Regions from separate parts of the Micromonospora sp. NPDC047740 genome, predicted to be linked through region 1. Evidence: riboswitches for the same ligand, from Rfam matches in the RefSeq annotation. Region 1 holds a riboswitch; the other holds the start of a gene.

Region 1 (3,394 bases):
GGGCAGCGCCCAGGTGCCGAGCTTGTCCTTGAGCCGGTGCACGGCCACCCCGGGCGCCGGCGCGTCGGGGGCGGCGGAGGCGCCGGCCAGCGGCGAGTCGGCGGCGTAGCGGGGCACCAGGAACGGCGCGAGGACCCGGCTGCCCCGGCCGGCGCCGTCGGGCCGGGCCAGAGCCACCGCCATCGGCGAGTCGGCGGCGGAGCAGAACCATTTCTCCCCGGTCAGCCGCCACGACCCGTCCGCGGCGGGCCGGCCGATGGTGCTGGACCGGGACAGGTCGGAGCCGCCCTGCGACTCGGTCATCCACTGCCCGCTGACGATCGCGGTGTCCGGGTCGGTGGAGATGAGCCGGGGCAGCCAGGCCTCCCGCACAGCCCCGTCGACCTCGGGGAGGCTGAGCAGCGCGGCGGCGCCGTCGGCCATGGCGACCGGGCAGGAGAAGGTGGCCGACTCCGGGGCGTACAGGTGCAGCAGGGCGTGCTGGACGACGCGGGCGGCGGCCCCCCAGGTGCCCCGCGCGGACTCCAGATAGGGCAGCGCGACCACGGCGTGCCGGGCGGCGGCGGCGCGCTGGGCCTGCCAGCCGGTCGAGGTGTCGATCCGGTCGACGCGGGCGCCCCAGGGGTCGTACCGGACCAGGGTGGGCGGGTGCGCCTCGGCGTCGGCGTGCGCGGCCCGCAGCGGCCCAACAACGTCGGCGGCCAGGTCGGCCAGCCGGCCCTTCGCGGCGGCGTGCCCGGCCGGGCCGAGGTGCCGCTCCAGCCAGGACCGCAGCAGCGGGTCCCCGCTGTACGGGTCGTCGGGGGTCGGTGCCGGCTGCACGTAGCGGGTCATGCTCACTCCTTCGAGGGGTGTGGGCCGACGGTAGACGATGCCGCCACCGACGCGACAGGGTCAATGTGGCTGCGCGGTGACGTAACGGGCACATACGGTCGATCCCGATGGGCAAGGAGCAGGCGTGGAGCCGGCCGGCCCGGCCCCGCCGGCCGGTCCGCAGCGGTCTGGTGCTGGCCGGCCTCGGACTGGGCCTGTGCCTGATCGGCGTGGCCGGTCTGGGCGTCTGGAACGTGCAGATGATGCTGCAGGCCAACGGCCCGGTCCGGGACACCGCCGACGCGTTCCTGCGGGAGGTGGCGTCGGGAGACACCGACAAGGCTTACCAGAAGCTGTGCCGGGACGCGCGTAGCCGGTGGAGCGCGGTCGGCTTCGGCAGCTGGGTGCGCACCCCGCCGCAGATCAGCGGCTACGAGATCACCGACGTGTCGGTGGCCACCGAACGCGGCATCCCGCGCGCCACGGTGAAGGCGCGGCTGACCCGCGACGGCGGCGCCAGCGAGGAGCGCAGCCTGCGGGTGGTGCAGGAGGACGGCAAGTGGCGGGTGTGCGGGGACCCGTTCTGACGCCGCAGCCGGGGACGACACGGTGGGCGGCGGTGCCCTATGGTGTCGGCACCACGACTGGCGAAGGTGGGTCACCACCGGGGAGTGCGGATCGGGGGCGTCGACCGCCTGGGTGCCCTCATCAACGAGATGAGGAAGCACATGCCCATCGCCTCGGCCGGTCGTCATCGGATCCTGCACCTGTCTGACACCCACGTCACGGCGAGCGGCGTCGACGAGGACGGCGTGGATGCCCTGGCCGCCCTCGATCGCATCCTCCACGACGCGCGTTTCGTGCCAGGCATCGACCTGGTGGTCGTGAGCGGGGACATCGCCGACGACGGGTCCGTCGCCGGCTGTGCCGCCGTGCGGGCGAGGGTCGGCCACTTCGCACGGGACAGGGGGATCCCGCACGTCTACTGCCCCGGCAACCACGACACCCGCGAGTCGTTCGCGAAGGTGCTGGGCACCGGTCACCTGGCCGCGGACGGCACCGACATGGGTGAGCCAGCCGACCTGGGGTCCGACGAGCGGGCGGCCGTGAGCGTGATCCGCGGGCTGCGGGTGATCACGCTGGACAGCCTGGTGCCCGGGGCGGTGCACGGCGTGGTCGGTGCCGAGCAATTGCGCTGGCTGCGGTCAGTGCTGGCCCGGCCCGCCGAGGCGGGCACGGTCGTCGTGCTGCACCACCCGCCGATCGCGCTGCACTCGTCGCCGCTGATGGGCTCGGTCAACCTGCGCAACGCCGAGCAGTTCGCCGCGGCCGTTGCCGGTGGCGACGTGCGGGCAGTTCTCTGCGGGCACTACCACCTGCAGCTGTCCGGGTCGTTGGACGGCATTCCGGTGTGGGTCACACCCGGCGTGGTCACCCGCATCGACCTCACCGCCCCGCCGCGGCTGGAGCGGGCCGTCACGGGCGCCGGCGCGTCGGTCGTCGACCTCGGCGGCCCGTTCTCGCCGATGTGCCACACCCTCCACGCTCGCGACCCGCGGGCGGGACAGCAGGTCTACCTCGTCGACGCCGTGTCGGGCGTGGACGTGCCGACGGAGTGACGGCCGAGCGCTCAGGCGCGCGGGCCGAGGTCCCCGGAGCGGTAGTGCCGGCGGCAGAGCACCTGGTAGCGCACGTCGGCGTCGTCCACGGTGTCGCCGATGACGACCTGCTCGCCCTCGCGGACCACCCGCCCGTGCACGACCCGGGCGTTGAGCAGCCCTTCCCGGCCGCACCAGCAGAGCACCTCGACCTGGATCCGGGCCACCTCGTCGGCGAGTTCGAACAGCCGCTGCGCGGCCGGGAAGAGGCAGGAGCGGAAGTCGGTGGCCAGGCCGAACGCGTACACGTCGACGTCGTACTCGTCGACCAGCTCGGCCATCTGCTCGACATGCTCCAGGTTGTAGAAGGAGGCCTCGTCGCAGATCAGGTAGTCGACGCGTACCCCGTCGGCGAGCGCGTCGCGGACCAGATCGCGCAGGTCGAGCTCGTCGGTGACCTCGATGGCGGCGTGCGCCAGGCCGATGCGGGTGGTGACCTGCGGGCCGAGTGACCGGTCGATGCGGGTGGTGACCAGGCCGCGGCGGCCCTGCCGGGCGTGGTTGTAGTTCATCTGCAGGGCCATCGTGGACTTGCCGCAGTCCATCGGCCCCCAGAAGAACTTCAGCGCGGCGGCGTGCAGCGGCCGCCCGTCGCCGCCACGGGCGGCGGCGCAGCCACCGGCACGGTCGGTGCCGGGGCCGGAGAGGGGCCGGGCCAGGCAGATCGGGGCGGCGGCGTTGTCGGTCACGTCGGGGCAGCCTAGTCCATCGACGCGAGAGGATCTTGCTGGTGCGCGGGCCGGGATGTCGTGCCCGGCCCGCGCGTCCGGCCCGGGCTACAGCACCCGGGGCGGGGTGTTGCCGGCGGCGACGATGGCCCGGCGGATCGGCACCGCGGCGAGCAGCGCGAACCCGAGCACGAAGAAGATCAGCAGGGAGACCAGGCCCACCCGGTACGAGGCGGTGAGCTGGAACACCAGCCC
Region 2 (3,394 bases), on a different contig from region 1:
ACGACGGAGCGACGGTGAACGCGCTGCGGCTGTCGGTGAGCGCGGTCACCCCGGACCAGATCGACCTGGGCCTGGACCGGCTCGCCGCCCTGGTCACCGACGAACTGGCCGCGCTGGCCGCCCCGGCTTGACAGCACAGGGTCGCCGGTCCGCCACCCCCCGTGCGTCCGGTGCTGGAAGTGACCGTAGATAATGGACGGATGGTTGCCTGGGAGTACGCGTTGCTGGTCCGTCGCTATCAGGGGCAGGGCCGGAATTTCCACGTCACGTTCGTCTGGTACGCGCCGGACGGGTCGCGCACCGACGTGACGGCGTACGGGGACACCGCCATCGGGCACCTCAACCGGGTCGGCCGGGAAGGCTGGGAGCTGGTCTCCGCCGCCGAGGACGTGAACAACGTCCAGGGCAGCACCGAGGTGCACCGCTACCACCTCAAGCGCCCCCTCCGCTGACCGAGCCCTGCCCACCGGCCCACCCGCCCCACGGACCCGCCCCGTTGATCATGAGGTTCGCAGCGGAGAGAGCGTTTTCCGCTGCCGCTAACCTCATGATCAACGGGTGGTCCAGCCGGATGTGCCGACGCCCCGCGCGGCCGGAGGCCGGGCGGGGCGTCGGGAGCGGGGGCGGTCGGTCAGGCGAGGTTGATGGCGGGGTAGAGGGGGAAGGGGGCGAGCAGTTCGCTGGCCTGCTTGCTCACCTTGTCCGCCAGGGCCGCGTCGAGCACGTACTTTGCCTTGGACGGGGTGCCGTCCGGGTTCGCACCCGGGGTGGTCTGGGTGAGCACGGTGTGGATCAGCTCGGCGGTGGCGTCCATCTCGGCGGTGCCGAGGCCCCGGGTGGTCAGCGCCGGGGTGCCGATCCGGATGCCCGAGGTGTACCAGGCGCCGTTCGGGTCCTGCGGCACGGCGTTGCGGTTGGTGACGATGCCCGAGTCCAGCAGCGCCTGCTCGGCCTGCCGGCCGGTGAGGCCGTACCCGGAGACGTCGATCAGCACCAGGTGGTTGTCGGTGCCGCCGGTGACCAGCTTCGCGCCCCGGCGCAGCAGCCCCTCGGCGAGCGCCTGGGCGTTGGCGACGATGCGCTGCGCGTAGTCGGCGAACTCGGGGCGGCGGGCCTCGGCCAGCGCGACCGCCTTGGCGGCCATCACGTGCGGCAGCGGGCCGCCGAGCACCATCGGGCAGCCGCGGTCGACCTGGTCGGCCAGCTCCGGGCCGCAGAGCACCATGCCGCCGCGCGGGCCGCGCAGCGACTTGTGGGTGGTGGTGGTGACGATGTGCGCGTGCGGCACCGGGTCGAAGTCGCCGGTGAAGACCTTGCCCGCGACCAGGCCGGCGAAGTGCGCCATGTCGACCATGAAGGTGGCGCCGACCTCGTCGGCGATCTCCCGCATGATCCGGAAGTTGACCTTCCGGGGGTACGCCGAGTAGCCGGCGACCAGGATCAGAGGCTTGAACTCCCGCGCCGCCTCGGCGACCTTGTCGTAGTCGACCAGCCCAGTGGCCGGGTCGGTGCCGTAGCTGCGCTGGTCGAACATCTTGCCGGAGATGTTCGGCCGGAAGCCGTGGGTCAGGTGCCCGCCGGCGTCCAGCGACATGCCGAGCATCCGCTGGTTGCCCAGCTCCCGGCGCAGCGCGAACCAGTCCGCCTCGGTCAGCTCGTTGACCTGGCGTACCTGGGCCTTCTTCAGGGCCGGGGACTCCACGCGGTCGGCCAGGATCGCCCAGAAGGCGACCAGGTTGGCGTCGATGCCGGAGTGCGGCTGCACGTACGCGTGGGCCGCACCGAACAGCTCCCGGGCGTGCTCGGCGGCGAGTGCCTCGACGGTGTCCACGTTCTGGCAGCCCGCGTAGAAGCGGCGGCCGACGGTGCCCTCGGCGTATTTGTCGCTGAACCAGTTGCCCATGGCCAGCAGGGTGGCGGGGGAGGCGTAGTTCTCGCTGGCGATGAGCTTGAGCGACTCGCGCTGGTCGGCCAGCTCCGCCCCGATGGCGTCCGCCACCCGCGGCTCGACGGCGCGGATCACCTCCAGCGCGCTGCGGAAGGCGGTGGATTCGGCGTTCAGCGACATGCGACCTCCTGATGACGTGCGGAAGGCCCAGGCGCTCGGCGTGCGTCCTCGTGACGGGACCGCTCCCCGATGGTGCTCCATCCCACGCGCCAGTCACGGCCCGCGCCGATCCTACCGGGTCCGCCCGGGCCGGCCCGGTCCACCTCCGGCCGCTCGGGCAGTTCGTGCCGGCCAGCACCGGCCGGCAGCCGAGATCGGCGTTCACCCTGGCGGGCCGGGGTGGGGCTGGACGCTGGCTGCCCTTCGTCGCGGGCGGGGCGATCATGACGCGGGACCCGGCCCACCGGTCCCGCGTGGCGTCGGGGGTCGCTCAGGCCGTCACCGCGTCCAGTGACTTCTTGAGCGCCTTCGGGGCGGTGGGGGTCTTCGGCGCCTTCGGGCGCAGTTCGATCATGCGCGCGCCGATCTCCTGCAGCTGGTTCCGCCCGAGCGCCGCGCGCACCTTCGGGAACCACTCTTCCTCTTCCTCCTGGACGTGGTGCAGGACGTTCTCGATCAGCACCGTCGTCTTGGCGGTGTACCGCTCGTCCTCGGCATCCATGGAGAAGAGCTCGAAGCAGAGCACGTCCGCCACGTGGTGCTCCTCGTACGACTCGAGGATGTCGTCCTCGACGTCGGGCACCAGCTTGCGGACCTCCGGGTACATCACCTCGTTCTCCAGGTAGGTGTGCACGGTCAGCGCCTCGATGATCTGCCGGACCAGCTGCTGCCGTTCGCTCGCCGGCCCCTCCTCGGCGTCCTGGAACGCCTTGAACAGGCGGCGCATCTCCTTGTGGTCCTCTTTCAGCCGGACGATGGCATCGGTGGACACCGGGTGACCTCCTCGAGTCGGCGGATGCCGCCCCCGGTACCCCCGCCCGGAACAGCGCAAACAGCAGGACGGGGCCCGGCGTGGGAACGCCGGACCCCGTCGCTGGTGGTGCGGGTGTTACTTGACCACGTTGAACGCGTCGACCATGCCGGCGCCGTAGAACCCGTTCCGCGCACCGCCGGAGCAGTACGACGGGCCGATGTTGTGCGGCCACGTGGCCGGCGGAATCGGCACCGGCCAGTTCGGCACCGGGTCGTAGACGCCCGCCGGGCAGGACTGCGCCACCGCCGTACGCTCCAGGAACGCGGACAGCTGGCCCGGGGTCATGCCCGGGTGCGCCGACAGCGCCAGCGCCGCGACACCGGTGGCGTGCGGGCCGGACATCGAGGTGCCCTGCTTGTAACCCCACCCGTTGACCATGTTGCCCTGGGCGTTCAGTCGTCCAACGGTCGACAGAATGGTATCGGTGGAGGTGGAGCGGGCACCCTGGGTGCGGAACCGGCTGTCACCACCCG

What was found. A riboswitch is a leader RNA that binds a small molecule or an ion and turns the genes downstream of it on or off. The one in region 1 is predicted to bind ZMP and ZTP.
Region 2: linked by a shared signal. The riboswitch ahead of ACGF4F_RS01010 (glycine hydroxymethyltransferase) and the one ahead of ACGF4F_RS20600 (metallophosphoesterase family protein) in region 1 are both predicted to bind ZMP and ZTP.

What each region holds. Positions count from the first base shown of each region.
Region 1 covers NZ_JBIDCT010000010.1:236,675-240,068, forward strand. Annotated here, with positions in the region: gene ACGF4F_RS20590 (acyl-CoA dehydrogenase family protein) at 1-834, opposite strand, end outside; gene ACGF4F_RS20595 (hypothetical protein) at 942-1,400, shown strand; ZMP/ZTP riboswitch at 1,444-1,521, shown strand; gene ACGF4F_RS20600 (metallophosphoesterase family protein) at 1,530-2,432, shown strand; gene ACGF4F_RS20605 (thymidine kinase) at 2,444-3,160, opposite strand; gene ACGF4F_RS20610 (MFS transporter) at 3,248-3,394, opposite strand, start outside.
Region 2 covers NZ_JBIDCT010000001.1:212,477-215,870, forward strand. Annotated here, with positions in the region: gene ACGF4F_RS01000 (PLP-dependent aminotransferase family protein) at 1-131, shown strand, start outside; gene ACGF4F_RS01005 (hypothetical protein) at 201-452, shown strand; gene ACGF4F_RS01010 (glycine hydroxymethyltransferase) at 632-2,068, opposite strand; ZMP/ZTP riboswitch at 2,087-2,175, opposite strand; gene ACGF4F_RS01015 (hemerythrin domain-containing protein) at 2,379-2,879, opposite strand; gene ACGF4F_RS01020 (S8 family serine peptidase) at 2,997-3,394, opposite strand, start outside.